DNA from 2 places in the Streptomyces sp. NPDC052396 genome. Region 1 is predicted to be linked to the other one. Evidence: riboswitches for the same ligand, from Rfam matches in the RefSeq annotation. Region 1 holds a riboswitch; the other holds the start of a gene.
What was found. A riboswitch is a leader RNA that binds a small molecule or an ion and turns the genes downstream of it on or off. The one in region 1 is predicted to bind magnesium.

Region 1 (7,132 bases):
CGTGAGCGCACGCTGTCGATCCACTCGGTCACCACGCTCTCGCGGGAGTCGTTCTACTGGCTGACTGTCCTGGTCACCTTCGCGCTCGGCACCGCGACCGGCGACTGGACTCTGGAACTGACCGGCTGGAGCCCGGGCGTCTCGGTGCTGCTGCCGCTCGGCCTCATCGCGGCGATCACGGCGCTGTGGAGGTTCGGCGCGAACCCGGTGCTGTCCTTCTGGCTCGCCTACATCCTGACCCGCCCGCTGGGCGCGAACATCGGCGACTGGCTCGCCTCCCCCAAGGCCGCCCAGAACCCGGGCGACCCGACCGGTCTCGCGCTGGGCACGCTCACCACCAGTCTGATCTTCCTCGGCCTGATCCTGGCGACAGTGGTCTACCTGACCGTGACGCGCTCGGATGTGACCGAGACCCACCAGGCGGCCCACGCCGCACAGATCACCGGCAACCCGCGCAAGGAGCGCACCGCGCTTGGCGGCTTCGGACTGCTGGCCGTCGCCACCGCGGCCCTGCTGGTCTGGGCCCACGGTCAGCCGCACGTCGGCCCGGCGCCGGAGACCGACACCACCTCCGCCGTCCAGCTGCCTCCCGGGCAGGCGGTGAAGAACTTCCCGCCCGCGAAGGTCAGCGCGCTGCGGACCCTCGCATCCACCTCGCTCAAGGACACACGCTCGGGGGACGCGGCCGGGGCCCACGCGGCCGCCCAGTCGCTGCGTGACCTGTGGGATGCCGACCAGTCCTCGCTCCAGCCCCTGGACCAAACCGGCTGGACCTCCATCGACGCCCAGATGGACAACATGCTCAAGACCTTCGGCATCGACCACCCGAACCCGCCCATGCCGCCGGCGCAGCAGGAGAGCGAACTGAACGCCCTCCTGGCGGACCTGGGCTGACAGACCGCACAGCACCCGGCCACCCCACCCGGCCGACGGGCTCAGTGCGCCGGGCTGCGCCGAGAACCGCGCCGCCTCGGCACACGCCGGCGAGCCCCGCCCCCTCCGTTGCGTCGTGTGCCTCCCCCGCGGGGCGGCGACGGTGGTTCTGCGGAGCAGGCGGCGTACTGGACATGGCCGATGTGGACATGCCCGCTCCCCTTCCGGCAGCGCGTCGCGCTGCCGGTACCGGGCCGCGCCGGGGCGAGCGCGCTCAGGCCACCGTGGCGAGTTCCCGGGCCGGCTGCGTCTGCTCGTAGGCGTGACCGACCCGCAGGAGCGTGGGCTCGCCGAGGGGACGGCCGAGCAGCTGCATGCCGATCGGCATGCCGACCGAGTCGTGGCCGACCGGAACGGTCAGGGCGGGCACCCCGGTGATGTTGGCGGGGGCGGAGAGGCGCACGTAGGCGTCGGAGACGCCCTCGACCGTGCCGTCGGGCCAGCTGACCGTCGCCTCGTCGGCGCCGACCGCGGGTATCGGCACGCTCGGGGCGGCGATCACGTCGACCTGATCCAGCAGCCGGGTCCACTCGGCGCGCATGAGCGTGCGGGCGCGTTGCGCGCGGACGTAGTCCCCGGCGCTCATCAACTCGCTTGCCTCCAGGAGGATGCGGACGTCCTCCTGGTACAGCTCGGGGACCGTGCGCAGGCTGTTCTCGTGGTAGGCCCCGGCCTCCGGCACCATCAGACCCCACTGGGTGGCCTGGATGTAGCGGGTCATCGGGATGTCGACCTCGACGAGCCGTGCGCCCAAGGTTTCCAGCTGCCCGATGGCGTGCCGGACGGCGGTCTCCACGCGCGGGTCGACGTTGTCGAAGTAGTAGGTGCGCGGCAGGCCGATGCGCAGCCCCGTCAGGTCCGTGCCGGCACCGGGCCGGTAGTCCGTAGCGGGCACGGACAACGAGGCGGGGTCGCGCGGATCGTGTCCGGCCAGTGCGGTCAGGACCAGGGCGGCGTCCTCGACGGTGCGGGTGATCGGACCGACGTGGTCCAGCGACCAGGACAGGGAGGTGACGCCGTGGCGGGGGACGAGACCGTAGGTCGGTTTGAGCCCGACGACCCCGTTGAGCGCGGCGGGCACCCGGATCGACCCGCCGGTGTCGGTGCCCAGGGCGAAGGTCGCGGTGCCCGATGCGACGGCGACCGCGGAGCCGCCGCTGGAACCACCGGCGACCCGGCCGCGGTCCCAGGCGTTGCGGGTCTGCGGAGTGGTCAGGCCGAACGCGAACTCGTGGGTGTGGGTCTTGCCGAGCAGGACCGCGCCGGCCGCGTTCAGACGCGCAGCGACCGTGCTGTCCGCCGTCGCGCGATGGTCGGCGCGCACCCGGGAGCTGGCCGTGGTGGCCATCCCGCCGACGTCGATCAGGTCCTTGAGTCCCATCGGGATGCCGTGCAGCGGTCCCCGGTAACGGCCGTGCGCCGCTTCGTGTTCGGCCTCGCTCGCCGCCCGGCGTGCCTGCTCCGCGGTGACCGTGACATAGGCGCCGAGGTGCGGTTCCACTTTCTCGATGCGATCGAGGACGGAGTCGACCAGTTCGACGGGGGAGAGTCGCCGGGCACGGATCGCGTCCGCGGCGGCGGCGAGGGACAACTCATACGGCTGCATCGTGCGACTCCTGTCCGGCGCGGTAGGCGGCGGCGGGCGGGACATCCGCGAAGTCCAGCTCGCGCAGGACCGCGACGACGCCGTGGATGTGGTTGGCGACGGCGGCGACCGCGGCGTGGCGTTCGGCGGGCAGCACAACCCCCGCGCGGGCGGCCCAGCGGGCGGCCTCCGGCGGTGTGAGTTCGACAGTGGTCATGGACCTTCTCTTTCCCGGTCGAGGGTGGGGCGGCGGAGTACTTGAAGGCGCTAAAGGCCAAGAATTGGCGTCAGGCGACCGCAGGTGCCACGACTGCTCGGTGGCGCGGCTGTTCGGTGGTCCGCGCGTGGGCCACCGAACACCGCCGTGCGCGGGGCACCGGTCGTGTGGTCAGGCCTCGGCGGCCGGGATCTCGCCGCCGTGCTCGGCGAGCAGCCGGTAGCGGCCGTGCTCCCGGCGGACGGTGCCGGCCGTGGGCCGCGGGAAGTGGGTGCCCAGGAGCAGCGCGTCGGTGTCCGCCACGCCGTCGAGCAGCCGGGCGCGGGTGCGGATCGCCTGGGCGGGGTCGATGTCGACGCAGCTGTGCACGTGGGGGTGGGACAGCTGCACAGGGTGGTGGATGCTGTCGCCGGTGATCAGCGCCCGCCGGTCGCTGCCGCGCAGTTCGACGGCGACCTGCCCCGGAGTGTGGCCCGGGGCGGGGACCAGGAGGACGCCCGGCGCCACCTCGTGTCCCTGCTCGGGCACGTCCACGAGGTCGTACTGTCCGGCGTCGCGGACGGGGTGGACGGAGTCGCGGAACATCTGGGCGCGGGCCTCGTCCAGGTCGGTGGCGGCCCAGTGGTCCCATTCGGTGCGGCTGGTGAGGTAGCGGGCGTTGGGGAAGGCGGGGACCCAGTCCTCGCCGGCCAGGCGGGTGTTCCAGCCGACGTGGTCGGTGTGCAGGTGCGTGGTGATCACCAGGTCCACGGACTCGGGCGGGAAGCCGGCCGTCGCCAACCGCTCCAGGAAGTCGGTGTCGAGACCGTTCCAGGCCGGGTTGGCACGGGTCTTGCCGTTGCCGATGCCGGTGTCCACGACGATCCGCAGTCCGCCGGCCTCCACCGCGAAGCTGTGGCTCGCCAGCCGCGGGACATCGGCGTCGGCGAAGTCGGGCCGCAGCCACGACGCCTCGTCCAGCACCTCCCTGGTGGCGTCCGGCAGCAGCCACGGTCCGGTCTCGCGAGGCAGCTCGATCTCATCGACGCGGCGTACGACGATGTCGCCGAGGCTCCATCCCGTGCTGGTGGCGGGGGTGGCCTGACGGGGGGTGGCGGTGCTCATCGGTGGGACCCTTTCAGGTCAGGCCGCGCGTGGACGGCGCGTGACACGGAAGCCTTAAGGCGAATGCTTTGCATTAAGCATTCTAGGATGGCGCCACCTCAAAACGCAAACCTTTAGCTTTTAGGTGCCCGAAGGGGACCCGCCGCGACCGAGCGCCGCCGCCACCAAGCGGCCGACGTACGCCTGGGACAGCTCCGAGGGGCGGAACAGGATCCGATACATCAGCGGGGCGACCACGACGTCCAGCAGCGTCTCCAGGTCCGGCACGGCCTCCCCGCGCCCGGCTGCGCGTACGCCGATGACCTTCAATTGCTCGGCGGCGTAGTCGGAGCAGCGCGCCGCATTGCCCTGCCCTGGGTCACCCAGCAGGGCATCGCGGATGTACGTGCGACCCGCCGTCGAGGACATCTCCTCAGCGAACTGCACGGTCCACGCCTCCAGGTCCGCTCGCAGGCCACCGCGGTCGGCCGGCGGGGCATCCGGGCGCAGCCGCTCGACAGCCACATCGGACAGCAGTTCCCGCAGGTCTCCCCAGCGGCGGTAGACAGTGGACGGCGTGACCCCCGCGCGGGCCGCGATCAGCGGCACGGTCAGCGCGTCCCGCCCCATCTCCGCCTCAAGATCACGGACCGCCTGGTGCACGGACTGCTGGACGCGGGCACTGCGCCCACCGGGGCGTGTGGTCGCTCGGGCACTCATGGGGACAGCCTAATGCGAAGAAATTGCGTCTGCCGGAACGGTCGGCCGGAAGTGGAGTGGCCCTCCCGCCCTCCCGCACCGCCGGCCGTGGCACGCGGTTCAACCCACGAACCGGCTCGCGGCCATCGCCCGATCTTGAAGAGTCCGCACACCTCGCCAACATCACGCGGCGGCCGTTCTGATTCCCGCCCCCAACGGCCCGATCACGAAGTGCGGGAGCAGACCTCGCCACTGGGGAACGCCGAGCCCCCTGCCAGTACCTAAGACCCCCGGGCAGGGGGAAACCGGCCTTCCTGGACGACGCCCTCCACGTAAGAGCTTCGGCACTGCACGGCGTATCCCCACCCTGCGGACGGGAAGCCACTTGGGGTCACCCCTTAAGCCGAGGAGACCTGTCCTGATCCTGGGCGTCTCTCGACGTCGTCGGGTCAGTGGCCTGTATCCGTGCAGACGCCTCACCGAACGAGGTGCCTATTTTCAGCCACTGCGGACGTTACCTTGCTTGCGTCGACGCGCAAGTGAACGTGGCGCCAAGAACTGGCCATAAAATGCTGGCCACTTGCAGGAGTGTCGGCCATGTCCTTCGTCGGATTCAGGCGATCACGCGGTGGCTGTCACGGCAGGCGGGGCCATGCGGGGCGGAGGAGAGCTTGAGTGCGGATCTTGCCACTGCTTTCGGCAAGGTGCAGCGGGACCACTCGGACAGTGCAGCTACTGGCCCCCGACGCGCGACGCCACCCCGGCACACGCCGCGGCTGCTGCGGTCGCCGCGGCTGCGGTTGCCCTCCTGGCTTGGGGCCGGGGCAGCGGACAGATGAGACGGGCGCCTATCTGAGCCCAGTACGTCCTCCGGCGGCGCGGGTGGTATCGAGCGCTCGTCGGATCGCACAGGCAATGGATCACCCTGTCCCGCTCTCCGGGTACCGTCAGGGTATGAGTCATCCGCACCCCGAGCTGAAAGCCGCCCCACCCCTTCCCGAAGGAGGGCTGCGGGTCATCGCCCTGGGCGGCCTGGGTGAGATCGGCCGCAACATGACCGTCTTCGAGCACGCCGGCAAGCTGCTCATCGTCGACTGCGGCGTGCTGTTCCCCGAGGAGACCCAGCCCGGCGTGGACGTGATCCTGCCGGACTTCACCTCGATCCGGGACCGGCTGGACGACATCGTGGCCGTGGTCCTCACCCACGGCCACGAGGACCACATCGGCGGCGTGCCGTACCTGCTGCGCGAGCGGTCCGACATTCCCCTGGTCGGCTCCAAGCTGACGCTGGCGTTCCTGGAGGCCAAGCTCAAGGAACACGGAATCCGGCCGCGCACGGTGCGGGTGCGGGAGGGCGACCGGCGTGGCTTCGGGCCCTTCGACTGCGAGTTCGTGGCGGTGAACCACTCCATCCCCGACAGCCTCGCGGTCGCTATCCGCACCCGGGCCGGGATGGTGCTGCACACCGGCGACTTCAAGATGGACCAGTTCCCTCTCGACGACCGCATCACCGATCTGCGCGCCTTCGCCCGCCTCGGCGAGGAGGGCGTGGACCTGTTCCTCACCGACTCCACCAACGCCGAAGTACCCGGTTTCACCACCTCCGAGCGAGAGCTGAACCCGGCGATCGAGCAGGTGATGCGCACCGCGCCGCGCCGGGTCATCGTCTCCAGCTTCGCCAGCCATGTGCACCGCATCCAGCAGGTCTTGGATGCCGCCCACCAGCACGGCCGCAAGGTCGCCTTCGTCGGCCGGTCGATGGTCCGCAACATGGGCATCGCCCGTGACCTGGGCTATCTAAAGGTCCCCTCCGGTCTGGTCGTGAGCACGAAGGAGCTGGAGAAGCTCCCGGACCACAAGATCACTCTGGTGTGCACCGGCTCCCAGGGCGAACCGATGGCCGCGCTGTCACGGATGGCCAACCGCGACCACATGATCCGCATCGGCAAGGGCGACACCGTCCTGCTCGCCAGCTCCCTCATCCCCGGCAACGAGAACGCCATCTACCGGGTGATCAACGGACTCACCCGGTGGGGCGCCCACGTGGTCCACAAGGGCAACGCCAAGGTGCACGTCTCCGGGCACGCCAGCGCCGGCGAACTCGTCTACTGCTACAACATCGTCAAACCCCGCAACGTCATGCCCGTGCACGGCGAATGGCGCCACCTGCGGGCCAACGCCGACCTCGCCATCCGTACCGGTGTCGACCCCGACCGGGTCGTCCTCGCCGAGGACGGCGTCGTCGTCGACCTGGTCGACGGACGCGCATCCATCACCGGCAAGGTCCCCGCCGGCAACGTCTACGTGGACGGCATGGAAGTCGGCGGCGCCACCGAAGCGTCCCTCAAGGACCGCCTCACCCTCGCCGCCGAAGGCGTGGTCACGGTAGTGGCGATCGTCGACGCGGACACCGGCGCCCTCGCCGAGGCCCCCGACTTCCTGGCCCGCGGCTTCGTCCACGACGACACCACCTTCGAGCCGGTCATCCCCGTCATCGAGAAGACCCTGGCCACCGCGGCCCAGGAAGGCGTCGGGGACGCGCGCCAACTCGAACAACTCGTCGCCCGCGCTGTGGCGAACTGGGCGTTCCGCACCCACCGCCGCAAGCCCCTCAT
Region 2 (7,132 bases), on a different contig from region 1:
CTTTTAATCCATTGGTTGTGGGTTCGAGTCCCACACGGCCTACCCGGTTCAAGGCCCGGCATGGAGCGTTCTCCGTGCCGGGCCTTGGCGCGATCCGGCGCACCGGGGATGCCGAGCGGCCCCGGAAGGTGTAGACGAGTGCCCGCCTCCTCCAGCGGAGGAACGGCAGAGGACTTGGCTACCGAAGGTGGGAATCATGAACGCCACGAAATCGCTCGCCCTTCCCTTCGCCGCCGGCCTGGCGATGGTCGCCGCCGCCCTGGCGGTACCGGCCTCGGCCGCCCCCGGGGACGGACACCCGGTGGTGACCGTACGGGACGTCACGCTCACCAACGCGGACAGCGGGGAGACCGTGCAGGCCCACCCCGGGGACACGGTGCGGGTGTCCCTCACCGGCGCCAGAGTGGACGGCAGGACCTGGGCCTGGTCCATTCCGGTCAGCGACCATGCACAGGTGCTCAACCGGACCATAGGTGAGAACACCGCGAACGGTGACGCCATGGGCTATTTCCGGGTCAATGCCCCGGGCACCGCCCGGATCGATTCGGTCAAGCGATGTGTGGCCGACCCGGGGCAGGTCTGCCCGCGCCTGGGGGTGCTCTGGCGGGTCACGGTCGTGGTGAGGTGACCCGGGGTTCGGCGCGCCAGCGCAGCCCCCGTACGCCGGACTCCCCGGAGAGCTGATCGACCAGCTGCTCCAGCGGGTTGGCGCCGAGGCCGTCCATGGTCATGGCCACGGTCACCCGGAGCAGCACGGTGCCGTCGTCCTGTGGATGGCTGTCAAAGGCCAGCAGATGGGCGCCGGTCGAGGTCAGGGTGAGGATGCACAGGGCCCGCACCTTGGCCTCGGCCTCGGCGGCGCACTCGGCGTGCAGGGTGACGGGCACGGGCGGGCGGCCCTGCCGGGCGGCCCGGACACGGGTCAGCGGGACAAAGCGCATCAGGCCGCCGCCCGGGACGGGTCATAGGCGTAGCCGACCTGCCGTACGGTGCGGATGACCTCGCGCAGCCGGGGCCCCAACTTGCTCCGCAGCCGGGCGATATGAACGTCCACGGTCCGCCCGCCCGCGGCGCCGTCACGGCGCACCACGGTCTGCAGCTGGTGCCGGCTGAGCACTTGCAGCGGGCGGGCGGCCAGCCGGGCGAGGATCTCGAACTCGGCGTAGGTCAGCGTCAGTTCGCGCCCCTCGGCGGTCACCGACCGGCGCCCATGGTCGATGACGATCCCGTCGGTCTCGTCGGCCGGGGGCGGGACGGCTCCGGGGCGGGCGCAGCGCGGGTAGTGCAGGGACATGGCTGACTCCTTCCATCATCTCCTGAAGGGGGCTGGTGGATCAGAGCTCGGGGCGCCAGGCCGCCGCCAGCCGGCGTCGGCCGTCGTCGCCGATGACGGTGTGCCAGTGGGCCCGCGGCCGGGCCGGGCGAGTGCCCGGCTCCAGCGGGGCGGCGGCGTGCAGCACCGGGCTGTCCACGGCGCCGTCCGCGACGCGAGCGGCGACCTGCCGGATCCGGTCGAACAGGGCGGCCAGTGGGCGGTGTTGACGCGCCGGGGCGTGGCGCAGGGAGTGGTGGTGCAGGGTGAAGACGGACATGCGGGATCACCTCCGGTCGGAAGCGGGAGAAGAGGACGCCGGGCGCCCCTGGGGGCGCGGGGCGGCTATGAGGTGCGGCTCCGCCCGCGGCCCGCACGGGCGGACCGCCGGCGGTCAGGCGCGATGCGCGGGCGTCGCCGCCTCGGCGATGCGCTGGGCGGCGGCCAGCGGCAGCGCGGCGAACTGGGCCAGCCAGCGGGCGTGGTGGCCCTGTCCGGCCAGGACATAGGCGAGGTGCACGCGCCGGTCGTACGCCATGCCGGGCGCCGCGGTGGGACAGGTCCGCGGGTCGTGCAGCAGATAGGCGCGTTCGGGGCCGTCGTGCAGGGCGAGCCGTACGCGGGGGCAGGTGTGCGGGGCATGCATAAGAAGCCTCCTTCCGGTGCGGGGCGCCCCATCAGGGGCGCGGCCGGCCAACAACGACCCCTGGAAAAGCGCCCCGCTCAGCCCTGAGCGAGCTGGACGACGTGGATGATCACCAGGACCATGGCGATCACCAGGTACACCCGCAGCGCACCCATGCCGACCTTGCGCCCGCTGGACATCACCGGTGCCGGCAGTTCCTCCAGCGGCGGCATCCGCCAGTTCTCCTTGCCCGTACGGTCGATGGGCGCGGCCGGTGCCCAGCCCTTGCGGCGGCGGCGTACCTCGGCGTAGCCGATGGCGAGGATGCCGGCGACGCCGCAGATGGCCATGATGTCCAGGATCGCGCCGGAGGTGATGTCGGGGAAGGCCACCGAGGCGGTCAGGATGATGGACAGGGTGACCAGGACGCCGACGACGAATGAGGTGAAGGCGTTGGTCCAGCGGCCGTTGGCCCAGGGGCCCAGGACGGCCTTGTCGTTGCAGAGCAGCAGCAGGAAGACGGTGGCGGAGGGCAGCAGCACTCCGGCGAGGGTCTGCACTCCGGTGGTGATCAGGCCCAGCGGGGAGCCGGGGATGATCACGATGACGGCGGCGAGCAGGATGACGCCGGCGAAGATGGCGTAGAAGCCCTTGGCGCCGCGCACCCCGCGGTGCAGGGAGTGCTTGAGGCCCAGTACGTCACCGAGTGCGTAGGCGGTGGACAGGGAGACGGCCGAGGCGCCGATGATGGAGGCGTCCAGCAGGGCGATGGCGAACAGTACGCCGGCCAGCTTCCCGGCGTGGGCCTCCAGGCCCCGGGCGATGCCTGCCGCGTCGTCGAAGTTGCCGAATTCCTTGGTGCCCGCGAAGGTCGCGGCGGTGAAGCCGATCATCGCGGCGGCGCCCAGCACCACGATCACGATGCCCAGCCAGAGGTCGGCCTTCTCGTACTTCATAAAGCGCGGGGTGATGCGCTTGTCGATGACGTAGGACTGCTGGAAGAACAGCTGCCAGGGCGCCACCGTGGTGCCCACGATTGCGATGATCAGCAGCATCACATCGGAGAGCTTGGCGCCGTGCGGCATGCCGGGCACCACCATGTCGTGGGCCATGGTGCCGGTGCTGGGGTGGATCATGAAGTAGATGGGGATCAGCAGCAGCGAGCCCACACACAGCAGGATGGCGGTGCGCTCGAAGCGCCGGAACGAGCCGGTGGTCGCGGCCGCGATCACCACCGCCGCGGCCACCAGGACGCTCAGTGTCTTGGGCAGTCCCAGATAGCCCACGGCGAGGGTGACACCGATGAACTCGGTGACGATCGTCAGGGCGTTGAGCAGGAACAGGTCGATGACGGAGAAGGCGCCCCAGAACTTGCCGAAGCGCTCCAGGATCAGCCGGGCGTGCCCGACTCCGGTGACGGCGCCCAGCCGCAGCACCATCTCCTGGTTGACATAGAGGACGGGGACCAGCAGCAGCAGCGTCCACAGCAGGCTGGTGCCATAGTTCTGGCCGGCGTTGCCATAGGTGTCGAAAGCGCCGGCGTCGTTGTCGCCGACCATCACGATCAGGCCGGGGCCGACGATCGCGAGCAGCGTCTTGAGCTTGGCGGACAGTCCCTTGCGGGGCGCGGTGTCATCCAGCTTGATGGTGCCGAGCGCGCCCCGGATGTCGCCGAGGTGGGCGTCGTCCAGGACCGCGGCGCGCGGTGCGGCGGTGGTCTGCGGGGTGGTGATGGTGTCGGTCATGACAGCCTCCCGGGTCCCCCGTAGGGGAGGTTGCGGGCACGCAGCAGCGATCCTTCCTGCGTGCGCGCAGCACAAGCGCCCGGGGCGGCGATGACCGCACGGGTGGGGACTGGTGAAGGACGCGCAGGAAAGGTGGTTACCGCGTACCGGAGGTCAACGAGGACATACGGATACGGGGCCGACTGTGGCCCGGACTACTGCAACTGCAGTCCATGTCTCTCGCCTCCTCCCGGCCGGGGCGCACGCGGGCGCCGAACGACACGGCAAGGAGCGGACCGGTCCTGCCGACCGGTTCACCCCTACTCGTCAGAGCTTTGGCACTCCACGGCGTAATCCCCTTCTCGGGGAAGCCACTTGGGGTCACCCCTTAGGCCGGGGAGACCTGTCCTGAACCTGGGCGTCTCTCGACGTCGTGGGGTCAGTGGCCTGTGTCCGTGCAGACGCCTCACCGAACGAGGTGCCTCCTGCTTTTCACAACAGGAGCAGCATAGACCCTTACTTGCATGATGATGCAACTACTTGACTCAACCTTGACGGTCTGCTCTCGGGTCCACTCGCGGTTCGTTCCCCGGTTCGCCCTGTGGAGCCTTCCGGCCAGTTGCCGGAAACCCGGCCCCCGCTTGGTGTTCGCGCCGCTACGGTAAGTGCGCGGGGAGGGTGCGGCGAAGGCGGGGAGGTCGAGAGGCATGGAGCAGATGCGCATGGGCGGGGGCGAGGTGGGCGACCCGACGCCCGCCGCACAGGTCGCGGAGCTGTTGAAACGGGCGCAGAACGGGTTCGAGATCGATGAGCCGGCGCTCACCCGGCTGCGTACGGCGCTGATGCACCAGACCGAACTGCGCTCCTACCGCCAGCGCAACGACCGGCCGCGCCCGCTGCGGTGCAATACCTACCGGCATATCTTCCTGCTCGCCGACGGCAGCAGCCTGCTGCTGTACGAGCTGGAGCACGACACCGGCCCCGCCCCGCAGAACTTCGAGCTCTACACCGACGAGGACGCGCTGGACGAGGCCGAGCGGCGGGTGCACCAGCGCATCGGCGGCGGCATCGGCCCCGGCAGCGAGGATGAGGAGCTGCCCGCCTGGCTGGCCGAGGAGCTGCTGCTGGCCATGGGCCCCACCCGGCCGCGCCGGGAGTATGTCTCCGAGGCGTCCCCGGACCACGCCCGGCGGCTGCTGCGCCGGGCGGAGAACACCGACGGGCCCGGGGAGGTGATCGGCGAGATCCTCCAGGGTGCCCTGGGTCACCACATCGCCCTGGTCACCAAGCCCCGGCGGCGCGGGCCGGGCCGGGACACCACCTGGTGCCGCTTCTATGAGCACGCCTTTCTGCTGGAGGGCGGCGGCGAGGTCAGCCTCTGGGAGCTGGAGCACAATATGACCGCCGACGGTCGCCTGGTGTGCGAGGTCTACCTGGACGAGGCGGAGGCCGAGGTGGCGGCCGACCGGCACGCCCGGGCCCTGGGAGTCGAGTTATAGGGTGATTCCGGACCACCTCTGGACCGCACGACGGGCCTGTGTTAGGCTCATGCAAGTTGCAATTGTGGTACCCATGAACTCGTGTGCGCCTCGGTTCTGAACTGAGGCGCATTTTTGTTTCTGCCGGTCTTTTCCGGTGTGGGGCCCATCCCATTGAGGAGATAGACATGGCTACTGGCACCGTGAAGTGGTTCAACTCGGAAAAGGGCTTCGGCTTCATCGAGCAGGACGGCGGCGGCCCGGACGTCTTCGCCCACTACTCGAACATCGCCTCCAGCGGCTTCCGTGAGCTGCTCGAGGGCCAGAAGGTTTCCTTCGACGTCACCCAGGGCCAGAAGGGCCTGCAGGCGGAGAACATCGTCGGCATCTGACGACCCTCGCTTTTCCGCGGCCGGTTGGCCGCATCGCAATGGGGCACGCACCGCGCGGTGCGTGCCCCATTGTTCACGTCGCATTCTTTACGCCGCATTCTTCAAGCCGCACCGCGCGCCCAGGCTCGAACCGATCGACGGAGCCTCAATCACCGGGCGTGCCGCCCCCGTTGAGGGAAGGTCCCCGAATGACTCGCTCCGCCCGTCCCGCCCGCACAGCCACCGGCGCCCGTCCGGCCGCCACCGCCGCCCGCCGACGCCCCGCGCCCCAGGGTGAGTTCACCACGCCCGAGGCCACCACGCCCGCGCTGCCGCCGGTTGGCTCCTTCGCCGAACTCGAGCTGCCCGGGGCCCTGCTGGACACCCTGACCCGCCAGGGCGTCACCGAGCCCTTCCCCATCCAGGCGGCCACCCTGCCCAACTCGCTGGCCGGCCGGGACGTCCTGGGCCGCGGCCGGACCGGCTCCGGCAAGACGCTCGCCTTCGGGCTGGCCCTGCTGGCCCGTACCGCGGGCCGGCGCGCCCAGCCGCGGCGTCCGCTGGCCCTGGTCCTGGTGCCCACCCGGGAGCTGGCCCAGCAGGTCACCGACTCCCTGACGCCCTACGCCGAGGCGGTGCGGCTGCGGATGACCACCGTGGTCGGCGGCATGTCCATCGGCCGCCAGGCCAACGCCCTGGCCAAGGGCGCCGAGGTGCTGGTCGCCACCCCCGGCCGGCTGGCCGACCTGATCCAGCGCGGCGACTGCGCGCTGGGCGAGGTGGCCATCACCGTGCTGGACGAGGCCGACCAGATGGCCGACATGGGCTTCCTGCCGCAGGTCAGCAAGCTGCTGGAGCAGGTCGCCCCGGGCGGACAGCGGATGCTGTTCTCGGCCACCCTGGACCGCAATGTCGACCGGCTGGTGCGCCGCTTCCTCACCGACCCGGTGACCCACTCGGTGGACGCCTCGGTGGGCGCGGTGGTCACCATGGACCACCATCTGCTGCACCTCATGGACGAGAGCTCCAAGAAGGACGCGGTCACCCGGATCGCCGCCCGCGAGGGTCGCGTGATCATGTTCGTGGACACCAAGCGGGGCGCCGACCGGCTGGTCAAGCGGCTGTTGTCGCAGGGTGTACGGGCCGCCGCGCTGCACGGCGGCAAGAGCCAGCCGCAGCGCAACCGCACCCTGGAGCAGTTCCGTACCGAGCAGGTCACCGCGCTGATCGCCACCAATGTGGCGGCGCGTGGCATCCACATCGACGGCCTGGACCTGGTTGTCAATATCGATCCGCCGATGGACCACAAGGACTATCTGCACCGGGGCGGCCGGACCGCCCGGGCCGGTGAGTCCGGCACGGTCGTCACCCTGGTCCTCCCCGAGCAGCGGCGGGAGATGACCCGGATGATGGCCACCGCCAAGATCACGCCCCAGGTGGCCCGGGTGCGGCCGGAGGACGAGGCGCTGGCGCGCATCACCGGTGCCCGGGAGCCCAGCGGGGTGCCGGTGGTCATCGCGCCGCCGCGGCCGGCCTCGCCGGCTCCCTCCGGTGCCGCCGGATCCACCGGTTCCGCCACCCGCTCCCGGCCCGGCGGACGCCGTTCCGGCGGGCGGTCCTCG

Region 2: linked by a shared signal. The riboswitch ahead of ACIHFE_RS31955 (NRAMP family divalent metal transporter) and the one ahead of ACIHFE_RS25380 (TetR/AcrR family transcriptional regulator) in region 1 are both predicted to bind magnesium.

The regions. Positions count from the first base shown of each region.
Region 1 is NZ_JBIUAW010000010.1:153,171-160,302, forward strand. It holds gene ACIHFE_RS25360 (hypothetical protein) at 1-894, shown strand, start outside; gene ACIHFE_RS25365 (amidase) at 1,148-2,539, opposite strand; gene ACIHFE_RS25370 (hypothetical protein) at 2,526-2,735, opposite strand; gene ACIHFE_RS25375 (MBL fold metallo-hydrolase) at 2,907-3,839, opposite strand; gene ACIHFE_RS25380 (TetR/AcrR family transcriptional regulator) at 3,960-4,538, opposite strand; M-box (ykoK) riboswitch at 4,836-5,012, opposite strand; gene ACIHFE_RS25385 (ribonuclease J) at 5,472-7,132, shown strand, end outside.
Region 2 is NZ_JBIUAW010000020.1:26,469-33,600, reverse strand. It holds gene ACIHFE_RS31980 (hypothetical protein) at 197-628, shown strand; gene ACIHFE_RS31975 (hypothetical protein) at 609-941, opposite strand; gene ACIHFE_RS31970 (winged helix-turn-helix domain-containing protein) at 941-1,294, opposite strand; gene ACIHFE_RS31965 (hypothetical protein) at 1,335-1,592, opposite strand; gene ACIHFE_RS31960 (hypothetical protein) at 1,707-1,958, opposite strand; gene ACIHFE_RS31955 (NRAMP family divalent metal transporter) at 2,036-3,682, opposite strand; M-box (ykoK) riboswitch at 3,973-4,146, opposite strand; gene ACIHFE_RS31950 (DUF6227 family protein) at 4,369-5,160, shown strand; gene ACIHFE_RS31945 (cold-shock protein) at 5,328-5,531, shown strand; gene ACIHFE_RS31940 (DEAD/DEAH box helicase) at 5,720-7,132, shown strand, end outside.